Regions from separate parts of the Paenibacillus sp. Pae15 genome, predicted to be linked through region 1. Evidence: riboswitches for the same ligand, from Rfam matches in the RefSeq annotation. Region 1 holds a riboswitch; each other region holds the start of a gene.
What was found. A riboswitch is a leader RNA that binds a small molecule or an ion and turns the genes downstream of it on or off. The one in region 1 is predicted to bind cyclic di-GMP.
Positions count from the first base shown of each region.

Region 1 (3,789 bases):
ACATGATGACGACATAATCCCCGACCATCTCTATACCTGCTTCCGTAACATGCGGCATTAAAAAGGGCTTGCGGTGATACGGCGCATCAAACAGCTGGTCGATGGAATCCACGAGATTTCCCGTTTTAAAAGAAACATTTTCTCCGACGCCGCGAAAATATCCGGCATAAACCGCACGCTCGGAAGGGGTGGCTCCTATATAACCGGGCAATCCCTTCTTTTGATCATGCAGCGAAACCGAAGGCGTCGTCTCCCCTGCACGGTTCGTGAACAAATATTGAGCATGGAGTTGGGCAGCTAACGTCAGATTCCCGTTGAGCTTGACCGGCTTTAATCCGTAAAGCATGCGATAATCGTTGATCGCTTTCAGACCCAGTTGACGGGTCTGTGAGTATGCGGCGGGAACTTCGCTTATAGGGTTGTCTGCTACCGTGAACGTCCAATTCAAATGAACCGTCTGATAACCGGTAAATTGCAGCTGCACTTCAACCGAATGCTCCCCTGGCGTTAATCCCGCAGTCGGTGTATATGTAAAACTCATCGTTTCTTTATCAAAAGTCCCCGAAACAAGCTTTTGATCCAGCTTCATACTAAACGAACCAACCTGCAGTCCGTTCCTTTCGCCAAGCTCAAAACCGATGGTTGGCTTGGATATGCCCACCGTTCCTTTCGGATACCCGAAATAGGAGAACGATTCCGCGTCCGCTCTCGGGGCCGGAATGGTCAGCATGGCGATCATCATCCAAAAGGCAAGCCATACCTTCCATGTCGTGGATGTAAGAACCTTCTTCACTTCTGATTTCCCTCCAATCTTGTATGCTTCGGCTCTTCCTGCCCTTCATTAATTTTAATTCATTACCTTCCCCTCATTTTCCTTCCGTCCTATCAAAAAACAATAATTTGTAACATTTTCAGCTGTCAAAAGCCAAAATAAGCCACCGGCGGTGACCTACTCATCTCATCGTCATACGATTCCCGAATGATATATAGCTCTCGTATGATAGGCGAACGAATGTACGGAGTCTCTTTGAATATGTTCCAATATCATATCCTGGATGGTGAGAAACACCTGAACATAATGACCGTCAAATTGCGAATAACTCTGGTTCAGCAGTTCTTCGCGAGCGTGCTGTATGGACATCCCTTTTTTATAGGGGCGATCCGATATCATACAGTCGAAAGCATCCAATATCGAACAAATGCGGGCATATACAGGAATGTCGTTTCCCTTCAAGCCGCTGGGGTAGCCTGTACCGTCCCAACGCTCATGATGATAATGAATGGTATCGATGACATCCTGATCGGTAATTCCTTCCATGATGGCCATCTGAACTCCGAAAAAAGCATGACACTTCATATATTTCCACTCTTCCTGTGTGAGCGAGGATTTCTTTTTCAAAATGGAGTCATGGATGTGTACCTTGCCAATATCGTGTAAACAGCATCCTGCAATCAATTTTTGGGTTTGCAATTCATCAAAGTTCAGATAGGCCGCCATCAGCTTGGCCATTTTTCCAACCCTTATACTATGCTCATAGGTCACTATATCTTTGACCAGCAATTGTGTTAGTCCGTTTACCGCCTGTTCACCGTTCACTGACATCACCCTTTCCGTAAAATACCTCTCATTGTCCTTATTTCATTCATGTCAATCGCTTGATATACTCTTGGTATCTGATCACCGCACAATCCAATTCCTTGCTTAATGCTTTAACTTCCGGATCGGATAAACAAAGCTTGATGTTGAATATGCCATGCATTTTGAATCGAATTCTCTCAATTTCTTCCGATAAATGTTTCAATCGCTTTTCATTAAAAACACCGTACATGGCCTCTCACCATCCTCACAGGCTACAACATCCTCTTTTTAACGAAGCCATCTTTTTCGATTACAATAAAAAAGAAAACCCTCCGAATGAAGGGTTTTCTTCCTCATTCCGGCGGCTGGCTGGCATGGTGTGTTTCCACACGTTAGCCCCTTTAGCTTTGCGACACCACTTTTCAATGGCTGTGCCTTGATCGGACTATCATTGGTTGTACATTGTTTACATTTGGTGCAAAAGAAATATGTATATCGTCAAAACTATCGACATGGATAGTGTTAATTTATGGTGTTTCGACATCTTTTCTTTTATTCTAACACATTTTCCACAATTTGACTATCATTTTTACGAGTCTTTAGTACTATATTTTAGAATATCATCTAGGTCTTTTTACATTAAAAAAACACCAGTACGAAACTAAATTCGCAGCTGGTGTGTTTTACATGCCGATTTCCAGTCCCCTGCCGGTTCGGAAGTTTTATATTTCGCGGCTTGTTGTCAACCCCCTAAAGCGTCCTTGAAGAGCCCCATTTCATTACCCGGGTGCAAACCCGTCCGATCAAATGCTTATCATGACTGATCACAAGCATTCCCATACCGCGCTTTTCGGCCGCCTCTAGCACCGCATGCCAGATTTGGGCCTGGGTTATGGCATCGAGCATCGTGGTAATCTCGTCGGCAATCAAAAAACGGGTGTTAGGACCAAGGGCCCTGGCGATACAGAATCGTTGGAGCTCGCCGCCGGACAACTCGCCGGGACGCCGGTTTAGCCATTCCTCCTCAATGCCTAAAGAGGCAAGAAGCTGTTCATCGGGGTCCCAGCTCTCCTTCAGTACGGACCGCATGAGCCATCGCGGGTTGACCGCTTTTTCCGGATGCTGAAATATCAGCTGAACCGGAAGAAAGCCTTTGGAAGGCAGAGGAGCGCCATTCAACAGAACGCTTCCCTCCTTGGGCTTCTCATAGCCGGCCAGCATGCGGGCTAAAGTGGACTTGCCGCAGCCGCTTGGCCCGACCAGCCCTACCACTTCACCGGGCTTGATCATGATGTCTATCCCCCTGAATATCCAAGAGGCCCTTTCGTAATGAAAACCCAGATTTCGCCCTTCAAGAAGCATGGATGCACCTCACCGATCCGCCGCGCAGCCATCGCATCTCGGGCAGAGAGTTCATGCATTCGTTCGTAGCCATCGGACAGCGCGGAGCAAACCTGCAGCCTTCAGGGAGCGCATCCGGATGCGGCTGAAAGCCCGGGATCGGCTCAAAACCGTTTTGCGGGAGCGCTCTCCACAATGCCTTGCTGTAAGGGTGCCGAAGCTTTTCCCCGCTGCCGGCGAAATCGTCCGGACGGGCCGTCTCTACGGTCGTGCCGGCATAAATGATGGCTACTTTATGAGCGATCTGCAGGGCTGCTTCGATATCGTGAGTGATGAACAACACACCGCATCCCTGATCAGCCAGCTCTTTGAAGAAGCCGAGCGTCTCCTTGACAACGCCGGCGTCGAGACCGGGAGTCGGTTCATCGGCAATGACAAGCTTTGCACCGCTCATGCTTGCCGTGGAGACAAGAATCCGCCTGGCCATTCCGCCTGACAGTTGAAAAGGAAACATGCGTTCCACTTCAGCCCCCAGTCCATACCGTTCAAAAATCTCCCGCTGTTTCTTGACCGCTTCTTTAGCGTCTCCGCGGTTCGTCCGAACCTGCTCTCCTACGCGCATCAACGGATTCAGATAATTGACCGATTGCGGGACAAGAGCAATCTCGCGCCCCCTTAACGCAGCTTGTCTGGCTGTCGTAAGCTCTTCTCCATCATAACGAATGGAGCCGGAGGTCTCCGCACTGTCCGGGAGAATCCCCAGGATCGCATGGGCCAACAGGCTCTTGCCTGCACCGCTTGACCCGACTAACGCAACGATCTCTCCGGCATGGACGGTAACATTCAGCTCCTGTACCACGTTCAGCTTT
Region 1 is NZ_JALJRM010000001.1:198,635-202,423, forward strand. It holds gene NR121_RS00920 (stalk domain-containing protein) at 1-793, opposite strand, end outside; gene NR121_RS00925 (HD-GYP domain-containing protein) at 965-1,597, opposite strand; gene NR121_RS25280 (aspartyl-phosphate phosphatase Spo0E family protein) at 1,644-1,829, opposite strand; cyclic di-GMP riboswitch class I at 1,937-2,025, opposite strand; gene NR121_RS00930 (ABC transporter ATP-binding protein) at 2,330-2,941, opposite strand; gene NR121_RS00935 (ABC transporter ATP-binding protein) at 2,931-3,789, opposite strand, start outside.

Region 2 (3,789 bases), on a different contig from region 1:
GGCTTCTCCCAAACCGAAGCTTGCATCGATCGATACCGTTCCGCGATGTCCCGTGACCGGATCCGCCGTAAACATAATTCCGGACACCTCCGGGAAAATCATGTGTTGAACAACAACGGAAATAAACACTGAACGGTGGTTAAAGCCGTTTTTGGCGCGATACGAGATCGCCCGGTCTGTAAACAGTGAGGCCCAGCAGTTTTGTACGGCGTTGAGCAGCTGCTCCAGTCCGCAAACATTCAGATAAGTATCCTGCTGTCCCGCGAACGAGGCCGTCGGCAGATCCTCAGCCGTAGCGCTGGAACGAACAGCATAAGCTTGAGCTTTCCCAGCGGTTTCCCACGCTTTTGAAATAGCCGATTTTACAGAGTTGGGCATCGAAAGGGAGGTGAGATGTTCGCGAATACGCTGTCCCAATATACGTATTTGCTCCAATTGTTCATGGCTGACGCGGTCCAACTGATCGAACAGTTCCTTCATCTCCCGGCTGGATTGAATGAATTGGCGGTAGGCGGCAGTTGTCACGCAAAAACCCTGCGGTACCGGGAAGCCGGCTCTTGTCAGCTCCCCGAGGTTGGCTCCTTTTCCGCCCACAGCCGGCAGATGGGATTTATCAATACTCTGAAAATTCAGCACATATATCGTTGGCATTTTTCCAACTCCTTAATACGAAATGGCAGCTTGCATTGGTTCCCAATATATTGATCTTGTCACTGAGTTGTCAACCATTTTTTTGCTGATTTTCATATTATTCCATCCCCCGGCGAAAGCCGTTCTCCAATCGATGGTTTACATGAGGAGAGGCTTTTCCATTCACAATATATAGTATAAAAATGAAAATTTTTACTATAAAAAAGGAATTTGATTGAATATGTCGAACATTGTTAGATAATATCTAGTTTTTTCTAACTAATCTCCTTTGAAAAGTGATAAAGGCACACCCATTGAAAAGTGGGGTCGCAAAGCTACAGGGGCTTCAGTGTGATAAACACTATGCCAGCCAGTTACCGAAATCCGGATCATCAATCCTCCAATTTCGGGGGATTTTTTGGTTTTGGGACGTATTATGTAGCATTCTTCCATCGTCACTCTAAGTAGATGAGTTGGTCCGTGTTTTGTGAAATCATTGATGAGAGGAGAGAGTGAAAATGTATCTTGGCCGAGTTCCTGCAATGGGATTGGATGAGATTCGAAACCAAACCTATGAGGAATTAAAACACCACTACACTAACCTGAAAGCTGAATTAAAGGTGGCTCGCGTTAATTTTGAATTTGAAAGGGCAGCCGATCTTAAGGAAGAAATCGATTTTATTTTTAAAGAATTATCAAGAAAAAAGGAAAAAAAGACCAGTTGATGATTGACATACGGGACGGTTTCACATGAAGTCTGCATGGATCAGTTTCATGGTATGGAGGAGTAAGTCATGAAAAATGAACGATTGCTGTACATTCTTTTTAGATTGATGAAGAAAGAGTTAAATACATACGAACATTGCATGCGGGTTGGCAAAATGGCGAGAATCATGGCATCCTATCTTCATTTCAATCAGGAACAAACACGTAGTCTGGTCGTAGGATGTCTGCTTCATGACATTGGCAAGATTTTTATTCCAACGGATATTATTACAAAGAAAACAGGTATGACGGTAGAAGAATGGGAAACCATGAAACGTTATCCTGTGCTCGGAGCAAATCTGGCGCAAAAAGAAGGAATTCATGATTTGAATATTATTGAAATCATTAAATACCACCGCGAACGCTGGGATGGGTCCGGTTATCCTTATGGCTTGCGCGGTGAGTTTATTCCGACTTTTGCGCGAATTTGCTCTATCCTTGATGCTTTTGATGACATGCTGCAGGACGGTCCTCACAGAAAAGGTTTATCCGTTCAAGAAGCCAAGCAAGAGCTGTGGTATCAGAGCAGGAAGCAATTTGACAAAAACCTTGTTCAGGTTTTCCTGAGCATCCCGTCGCATGAATTAAAGACATTCTCCAGCTTCGGCAAATGGAGAGAAGAATATTACGGTTGAATATACCAAATGCCTCCTGTGATTAATCCGGGGGGCTTTTTTACATTCGTTTTTCTCCAACGGCGCCGGATTTGGGCAAACGGGAAGCGACACAGCATTGACAACATCTGGGTTAGCCTGCATAATGTGTTCAAAACGTACATGCGCGTACGGATGATGTACATGAACATGAAGGAGCCGGCAGACTGTATATGGAACAAAGATATGTCAAGGAATCTAGATGCTACAAAACATCCCGAGTATTTCCGACGGATGTCAATAATCACAATACGCTGTTTGGCGGAAAGCTGATGGCCTATATCGATGATATCGCTTCTATCGCGGCTTCCAAGCACTGCCGCAGAAACGTCGTGACGGCTTCGACGGATTCTGTCGACTTTTTGTCACCGGTTCGAACAACAGATTCGGTATGCTTGGAATCCTTCGTAACCTGGACGGGAAGAAGCTCAATGGAGGTCTTTGTCAAAGTGATTACCGAGGATTTGAAAACGGGGGAGCGCACCATTGCCGCGACGTCATTCCTTACTTTCGTGGCGCTCGATGACAATAAGAAGCCCGTTGCCATCCCGGCAGTCATACCGGAAACGGAAGAGGAGATCAGGCTTCACGAAACGGCTGTGCATCGCGCCGAGATGCGCCGATTGCGCAGAGAAGAAAGCAAGAAATTTGCGGACTACCTCACGGTGAGTTTCCCGTGGGAATCGGATTCAGGCTCTGATCATTCCTAGAGTGGAGCCGTAGTGAATCGATGGAAGTGCAATCATCATGGAAAAGCCGATCTTGCCCCTTACGGGAGCTATCGATCGGCTTTCTTCACTTTAAATATCGGTAAAGTTGACCGGCCCCACAACCTCCGTTAAGAAGGCTGTGAGCTCCGCCGCTTCTTCCTCATTGAGCTTGTATACGTGCTCCAGGTAGCCCTCAGCCTCCAGATCGTCCGGCCCGATGACAGCCGTGCGTCCGGTCTGCAAATCCGTGACCATCTTTTTTCCGTAAAAACGGTTAGTCGTCGTGATGGCCAAATCGAATCTCCGCAGCGAATCTCCGACAAAACAAACGAACCTTGTTTTCGTTTCCTCCGTACCGTCGTATAAATAATCAAATTCCATAATTTCCGCTTTCTCCTCCGTTTCAAGCTTTAAGTTATTCGAATTATAACAGATTTTCCGGGGCTTCGCCAAAAAATCCGATCGCGAGATGACTTTAGCCCGATTTCGACCATGCGTTTCGTTTTCATTTCGGGTGAAACATGGTACAATCGGAAGAAGCGGTAGCATTCATAGAATGAAGCGATTCATAGAGTAGAAACGGAGGCTTGTAAGAAAAATGTCCAAGAGAAAAATGAGAAGTGACATGATCAAGAAGGGCTTTGACCGCGCGCCTCACCGCAGCTTGCTGCGTGCTGCCGGCGTCAAAGAAGAAGATTTCGACAAGCCGTTTATCGCGGTTTGCAACTCCTATATTGATATCGTTCCCGGTCACGTCCACCTGCAGGAATTCGGGAAAATCGTAAAAGAAGCGATCCGTGAAGCGGGCGGCGTTCCGTTTGAATTTAATACGATTGGCGTAGACGACGGTATTGCGATGGGACATATTGGTATGCGATACTCCCTCCCGAGCCGTGAAATTATTGCCGATTCCCTGGAAACGGTGGTTTCCGCTCACTGGTTTGACGGAATGGTCTGCATCCCGAACTGTGACAAAATTACGCCGGGCATGATGATGGGCGCTTTGCGCGTCAATATTCCGACGGTTTTCG
Region 2 is NZ_JALJRM010000002.1:2,308-6,096, forward strand. It holds gene NR121_RS01770 (phosphoenolpyruvate synthase) at 1-651, opposite strand, end outside; cyclic di-GMP riboswitch class I at 925-1,012, shown strand; gene NR121_RS01775 (hypothetical protein) at 1,149-1,355, shown strand; gene NR121_RS01780 (HD-GYP domain-containing protein) at 1,425-2,030, shown strand; gene NR121_RS01785 (acyl-CoA thioesterase) at 2,222-2,758, shown strand; gene NR121_RS01790 (DUF3055 domain-containing protein) at 2,849-3,142, opposite strand; gene ilvD (dihydroxy-acid dehydratase) at 3,357-3,789, shown strand, end outside.
Region 2: another riboswitch for cyclic di-GMP. It lies ahead of NR121_RS01775 (hypothetical protein); the one in region 1 lies ahead of NR121_RS25280 (aspartyl-phosphate phosphatase Spo0E family protein).

Region 3 (3,789 bases), on a different contig from region 1:
AACGCCAGCTCGGGGTAAGCAATCAAAGGATGGAAAAAGATATGCTCCACCGGACCATGATAGGGTACGCGTTGGGGCGCCTTTACCTCGGGAACGGGCTGTGTAGCAGGAGGCGGAACCGGTTGGACTTCATTGCCGGAGGGGCTGTTTGGAGCGGAGCCGGCTTGTTGGCTTGGCGGCGTCGGCGGTTGCTCCGCGTCTGATCTTGTGAACACTCCGGGCCCGAGCCATACGGATATGGACAACAGTGCTGCGCCCGCGATCGCGATGGCAATTGCTGTTCCCGTTTTCATCTTCTTTCACCTCCTTCCAAGGCGGATGCGTGATGATTTTGAATATTAGACGATCTTGGTTCACCCTTGGTTCACCCGTTGGAAGGCAAAAAGCGGTGAAGGTATTCCGGTCTTTTATGGTATGATGTAAACAGGCGCAAGCCGGAGATGGAGCCCTCAATGACGAATACATAACCCGGGAGCGCTTTTGAATTGGAATTGTGCAGTTTTGCGGATGAACACGTTGAACGTAAACCAATGTGCGCTGAATGCATAGAAGGCGGATTCTGTCGGCCGATGCCTTTGGCTCATGAAGAGGAGGGAAGGTTAGATGCAATACCGTACATTAGGTAAAACAGGAATGAAAGTATCCAGTCTTTGCTTCGGCACAATGTCCTTCGGAGGTGCAGCCGACGAGGCAGCCTCTATGGCCATGTTCCGAAGATGCCGGGAGGTAGGCATAAATTTCTTCGATTGCGCCGATGTGTATAATAAAGGGCTTGCAGAAGAAATATTGGGCAAGTGCATTGCCGGAATCCGCAATGATGTCATTCTTACCAGCAAAGTTCACGGGAAGACCGGAGAGGGCATCAATGACCGGGGCTTATCACGCAGGCACATCATGCTTGCGGTAGAGGAAAGCTTGAAGCGGCTCGGAACGGACCGGATCGAATTGTATTTCGTTCACGCTTTCGATTCGGAAGCGGATATGGAAGAGATTTTGCGGGCTATGGACGATCTTCAGCGGCAGGGAAAAATACTGCATCCGGCAGTCAGCAACTGGGCGGCTTGGCAGATCGCGAAGGCGCTTGGGATTTCAGCCAGGGAAAGCCTTGCCCGGTTTGAATGCATTCAACCGATGTACAACCTGGTGAAACGTCAGGCGGAGGTCGAAATTTTGCCGATGGCTCAATCCGAGCGGATGGGCGTCATCTCCTACAGCCCTCTGGGAGGCGGACTGTTGACAGGGAAATACGGTGTCGGCCGAAAGCCTGAACTGGGGCGGCTCGTTGAGCAGGCGAATTACAAGCTTCGTTATGCCGATGCAGGCTATTACGAGACGGCGGACCGCTTCACCCGGTACGCGGATGAGCATGGCGTTCATCCGGTTTCATTAGCGGTGGCATGGGTCATGTCTCATCCCGGGATCACGGCCCCGATCATTGGCGCCCGCAGTGTTGAACAGTTGGAGCCCTCGCTTGGAGCGCTGAACATAGACATGACTCCGGAGTGGAGAAAGGAGATTTCCGCACTATCTCCTGAACCCCCATTGGCGACAGACCGATCCGAGGAAGCTGCCCATTCAAGATGAAACCGGATGCTGAAGAGGGACGGGCACGTCAGAGGCAGCATAAGCAGCGGACATCCGGGATTCTCATATTAAACATGGCGCTCTACAGCTTACTGATAAAAATTGACAAAATTGTGGCAATGCCTGGAGCGAACAGGTATAATTATAGATAAGAAAAGAAGAGCCGTTTAACCTTATTCAGGCCGAGAGTTCGCTCTTGTATTTTCACCATAGGATGCTATAATACATTTGATTATCGGTTCACTCGACTAAGGCAACCCTGGTAAAAGTCAAGGACGCAATGCTAAAGGGACTAATGTGCAAACTACGTCAGCCAGTTGCCGAAGGACCGGAGGAAATCGTCTGATACGGGCCTCCTTTACGGCAAACGGGAGGTCTTTTTTTAGTGACCCGGCATCTCATCTCAAGTTTTTTCGAGTGTTACAAATCAGCTTGACTGATCACTTGCCATTATAGGACCGTGCTGCCACTTATCCTTGCGTACATACATCATACAAGTGGGGGTAATCCGGCGTGAAAAAAATTATTATCGTAGACGATTCTTTATTTATGCGTATGATTCTCAAAAATTCCCTGATCGAATTTGGGTATGAAATCGTGGCGGAGGCAAGCAACGGGCTGGAGGCCCTGACGCTTTATTCCGAGCTTAAACCGGATCTGGTTACGCTGGACATAACCATGCCGGAGATGGACGGCCTTACGGCGCTGAAGGAAATCAAGACGATGGACCCGGATGCCAAAGTCATCATGGTGTCGGCGATGGGGCAGCAGGCGCTTTTGATTCGTGCGGTTTCTATGGGGGCCATCGATTTTATCGTCAAGCCCTTCAGCAAAGACCGTGTAAGGGAGGCATTATTGAAGGCTTTTGCCGGATGAACCGGCCGGTTTTTCAAATAGGCGTTGGGTATGGGATGGAAAGTTTACGGTCCGCCTTTGAAATCGTGAAAGATGAGGGGTGGGGCTAGCGCACCCATGAACCGTCCGATGATCTTGCGGACGTTTTTCTTTTTTGAGTTTATGGCGGGTTCTTTGTTACAATGTACATACGATGCTTGTCCTAAAGTAACCCGATTCCCATACCAAGGAGGAGTAACCATTATGGAAATTCGCTATCATGGGCATTCTTGCGTGCAGCTCAGTCACGAAGGACACTCTCTGATCATTGATCCGTTTATTTCCGGCAATCCTTTGGCAGCTACCAAGCCGGAGGATATCAAAGTGGAGCACATCCTGCTTACCCACGCACATCCGGACCATATTCTGGATACCATGCCGATCGCAAAAAACAATGATGCCACCGTCGTTGCCACCTTCGAGCTGGCAACGTATATGAGCTGGCAGGGAGCGAAGACGTTTGCTATGAACATTGGCGGCCGTACCTCTCTGGGCTATGCGGAGATCGAGATGATCCAGGCTTTTCACAGCTCCGGCATCGTGCTCGAAGAAGAGAAGAAGATCATCTATGGAGGCATGCCGGGCGGCTTTATCATCCGGTGGAACGGTTTGACGCTTCTTCACAGCGGGGATACCTCACTGTTCTCCGACATGAAGCTCATTGGCGAGCGCAACCAAATTGATGTGGCGTTTCTGCCGATCGGCGACGTGTTTACGATGGGACCTCAGGATGCGGCTCTTGCTGCAGAATGGCTGAAGGCCAAGACCGTCGTGCCGCTGCATTTCAATACGTTCCCGCCGATCAGACAGAATGCGCAAGCGTTCGCCGACAGCCTCACGTCAAAAGGGATTACCGGCAAAGCTTTGCGTCCGGGTGAAGTTTGGACGCTTTCATAGACCCGGGAGGTTTCGGCTTGAATCTGAACATTATACCCGTACATACGGAGGAGCAGCTGAATGACTGCTTTTCCGTTCGCATGAACGTTTTTGTACAAGAGCAGCAGGTTCCGCCTGACCTTGAAATGGATGAGTTCGACGTCTCATGGTCGGCGTGCCGGCATTTTCTCGCGGCGGACGGCGAGAAGCCGGTCGGGACTGCACGCTGGCGGATGTATGACTCCCGGACGGCGAAGCTCCAGCGGATCGCGGTGCTTGCTCCTTATCGCGGTCGGGGGATCGGCCGCCTGCTCATCCAGGCGATGGAGGAGGATATCCGGTCGCAAGGTGTGCCTGCGGTCATCCTGGATGCACAGACACAGGCGGAGCCATTTTACCGCAAGCTGGGCTATGAAACGATCTCTCCCGAACCTT
Region 3 is NZ_JALJRM010000019.1:48,533-52,321, forward strand. It holds gene NR121_RS16270 (polysaccharide deacetylase family protein) at 1-293, opposite strand, end outside; gene NR121_RS16275 (aldo/keto reductase) at 604-1,584, shown strand; cyclic di-GMP riboswitch class I at 1,827-1,909, shown strand; gene NR121_RS16280 (response regulator) at 2,098-2,460, shown strand; gene NR121_RS16285 (metal-dependent hydrolase) at 2,683-3,375, shown strand; gene NR121_RS16290 (GNAT family N-acetyltransferase) at 3,393-3,789, shown strand, end outside.
Region 3: another riboswitch for cyclic di-GMP. It lies ahead of NR121_RS16280 (response regulator); the one in region 1 lies ahead of NR121_RS25280 (aspartyl-phosphate phosphatase Spo0E family protein).

Region 4 (3,789 bases), on a different contig from region 1:
CGGCTTCACCGGAATAGAACTGCTGGACTGACGCTGTTTGAGCTGCTCGTTTTCCCGCATGGACATGGTTCTCATCCTTTCCGTATGGCTATGTCTGTGTAGGTGCCGAGAGGCAGTAACCTTGTGGTAAGTAATGATATGAAAATGTAATAATATCCGAATTTTTTCACTCCTTTCCATTTTATATAACAAGCCATAGAATAGCAAATGCAGCGGCGATACCGTTTGATAGGGAGAAAGCGCGTATGAAAAGGGTGAAGCCGGTTCCCGGCTGGACGCAGCTGCGTGAGATCATGATACGTGAAAGTTGCTTTCACCACCAAGTTTCTATACAATAAGGTGAAAACGATAAGTGCTGGGAGATGGAAATCATGAAATGCAAAATTTCGCGCAATGCCGCCAAAGTGCTTTTGGCCGAAATAGAGAAAGAGGAAGACAAAGAATTGAAGCTCCGCGTATACGTGACGCATTCACACGGAGATCATGCGCATTACGGTATGAAATTGGACAAGCCTACGGAAAACGATGTCGTCGTCTCGACCGACAAAGGCATCGATGTGATTCTTCAGAAGGACGAGCCGTTTTTGGACGGTATTCGCATCGATTACTTCTATGTGCCTGAGGAAGGCTTTTCGGTGACCAATCCGGGCAAAGGCAACCACGGCGACCACTGATTGTTTAGCGGGTTCCGCAATGGGTTAATGCAATAGAAAGGAAGCCCCCGTATGGCCAACGATATACGTATTTGCGATAAATGCAAGCATATGAGATTAAAAACGGCTTTGCCCAAGCTGCAGAAGCTGGCCCCCGACGCAGAAATCAAGGTGGGGTGCAAATCGTACTGCGGGCCCTGTTCGCGCTTTGCCTTCATCTTCGTCAATGGCCGGTACGTTACCGGCAAGACGGAGGACGAAGCGATCGAAAAGGCCAGTAAATATGTGAAGTGACTTCATAGCGGATACCTACGCGCTTATGTTCAGGTCAGGTCCTGACCGCAGGTTGCTGCGGGTTTATAAGCGTTTCGGAGTCCGCTTTTTTTCTTTATCATCCGTCTTTTTAAGGAGTTAAGTACCTCATCATTTTGGCCCGTATCGGTTCCTTATAGGAGAAATTGGGCTGTTATATATTGAAAATAGTTCCAAAGACTCAATATATTTGGTGAAAATAGGAATTTTGAATTATGTATCTCTTAGGTCTTATCTTTTATTCTTAAGGAAATGAAGTTCATTTGAAGACATTATTCGAGCAAACTCGATAAAGGCAAACCAGGCGAAAGCCTGGGCACGCAAAGCTATAGGGGCTAAAGCGCTGATTCCGGCGCCAAGCCAGCCAGTTGCCGAAGGTAAGGAGCGACGCATCCATTTGCTACTCCTGTACCCGTAGGTTGAGAGTCTCTTTGTTTTTGAAAAAGGAGTGGAAACGGATGCAGGGTCAGGATCGGAGCATCATGTCAAGAAAAGGCTTTTACACGAAAGTAGGGAATGATTTCGTAGGCGTGTTTTTGTCGAACGAAGGTCCGAAAATGTTCATTAACCGTGAGGTTTACGAACTGATGGCGCCGTGCTGGGACGTCGAAATGGTTAAGGGGCGCAGCCATCAGATCGTGAATTTTTACTGGTGCGGCGAAGTCAAGCTGTCTGTAAGATGCGAAGCGGATAATGACATATTCATGCCGCTATTCGATTATTTGAGCTGCAGGGAGTCTCTGGTTCGTCACGCCTGATTGCCGGAATAGAAGAATAACCGATATCGCAAAAAGAACCGCGGATAAGGCGAAGTGCCTTTGAAGCGGTTCTTTTGCATGCTTATATGATATGTCCGGGCTGCTTCAGCATAAACATGGAAAGATGAAGAAGCTTAAGACGATCACAGTACGGCAAGGTCCCGAATGTTATTGTTCGGAAGGAGCCGCCTTGTTGCTGCGCCAACCGTATAAACCGCCGGGGGCGAAATATTGGTAAAGACTGCATTCGATGCGGCCGTTGAACAGCTTGCGTTTCTTGTCGGTTTTACGGCCCATATGATGCTCAAGCTGTTTGTTCGGGCTCAGGATGAAGGCGGACCATGTAGGCAGCTGCCCGTATAAATGGCTGAACTGGCGAATAGCCCGTTCCGCTTCACCGTGGTCGCCCAGACGTTCGCCATACGGCGGATTCGTAATGATACATCCGTAATCTCCCCGCGGCATGACCTTGGCAACCGGGAGCACCTGCAGGGTCAGCTCCTTTGCCAGGCCGGCCGCCTTCGCGGCGGCCAAAGCGACATCGATCGCTTTCCGGTCGATATCGGAGCCCGTAATCTGGAGCGGGATGTCATCCTTTACAAGATCGTAAGCTTCTTCGCGGGCTTGAGACCATAATTCATTAGGAATGAGCGGCCACTTCTCGGCGTTGAAGCTGCGTCTTAAGCCCGGGGCCAAATTCCATCCGATCATTGCGGCTTCGATGGGTATCGTGCCCGATCCGCAGAAGGGGTCATAGAGCGGGCGTTCGGCCTGCCACCGGCTCAGCAGGACCAAGGCTGCGGCCATGGTTTCTTTCAGCGGGGCTTCCGTGACCAGCTTGCGGTAGCCGCGCTTGTGAAGTCCGGGGCCGGTTGTGTCCAGCGTCAATGTAGCGATGTCGTTGAGCAGCGACACCTCGATGACGAAGCGGCCGCCGGTTTCGCGGAACCACTCCGTACCGTACCGCCGTTTCATGCTTTCGACGATCGCTTTCTTGACGATACCCTGGCACGCGGGAACACTGGACAGCTGTGACTTGTGCGACCGTCCTTCCACAGGAAACTCCCCGTCCTCGGGAATCCAGTCCGGCCAAGGCAGCGCCTTGACGCCTTCAAACAGCTCGTCGAAAGTAGCGGCTTTGAATTGGCCCATCTTGACGAGTACGCGGTCGGCCGTGCGAAGCCACAAATTGGCGCGGCATATGGCTAAATAATCACCTACGAACGTTACGCGTCCGTTCTCAACCGTGACTTGATCGTAGCCGAGATTGCGCACTTCTCTGGCTACAACGGCCTCGAGCCCCATAGGGGAGGTGGCGATGATTTCAATGGAATCTGACGACATGTTGAACTCACTCCGTATCTGTTATGAAAGGGAAAACTCCGAATATCAGCAGGTTGAACTAAGTCTGGAAAAGCCATACAATTAATTAGTATAGGCGATTGACGGTGATTATACAATGACACAAAGCCATTATGGCGGGTATTGGCGCCGCATTGCAGGGTTTCGCCTATTGGCGCAAACCATCGTGCATGGGCGCGGGCCGGCCCAAAACGGGAAGGAAGGAAAACCATGACAACATCAATAACGGCAGAGCAGTACCTGGAAGGATTTTTTGAACCGGATGAGCTGTTGGAGCGGGTTAATGAAGGCATCCGGGCCAACGATATGCCGGAAATCTCGGTAGCCGCCGGTTACGGGCGGCTTTTGACTATGCTTGTGCGCATTACAGGGGCCAAAGAGGTGCTGGAGATCGGAGCGCTTGGGGGATACAGCGGAATTTGTCTGGCACGGGGGCTGCCGCATGACGGTAAACTGGTCTCGCTGGAGTTGAAGCAGGAATATGCGGATCTGGCTTTCAAGCATGTAAGCGAAGCAGGATTTGGCGGGAACGTGGAGTATCGGATCGGTGAGGCGCTGGACAGTCTGAAGGCGCTCGATGCGGAGGGACGGAAGTTCGACCTGTTTTTTATTGACGCGGATAAAGGCAATTATCCGAATTATCTGGAATGGGCGATCAAGCTGGCCCGGCCGGGGGCTATCATCCTGGGCGACAATTTGCTTAT
Region 4 is NZ_JALJRM010000016.1:87,853-91,641, reverse strand. It holds gene NR121_RS14835 (winged helix-turn-helix transcriptional regulator) at 1-66, opposite strand, end outside; gene NR121_RS14830 (hypothetical protein) at 372-674, shown strand; gene NR121_RS14825 (YuzB family protein) at 726-947, shown strand; cyclic di-GMP riboswitch class I at 1,250-1,341, shown strand; gene NR121_RS14820 (hypothetical protein) at 1,424-1,723, shown strand; gene NR121_RS14815 (THUMP domain-containing class I SAM-dependent RNA methyltransferase) at 1,892-3,067, opposite strand; gene NR121_RS14810 (O-methyltransferase) at 3,296-3,789, shown strand, end outside.
Region 4: another riboswitch for cyclic di-GMP. It lies ahead of NR121_RS14820 (hypothetical protein); the one in region 1 lies ahead of NR121_RS25280 (aspartyl-phosphate phosphatase Spo0E family protein).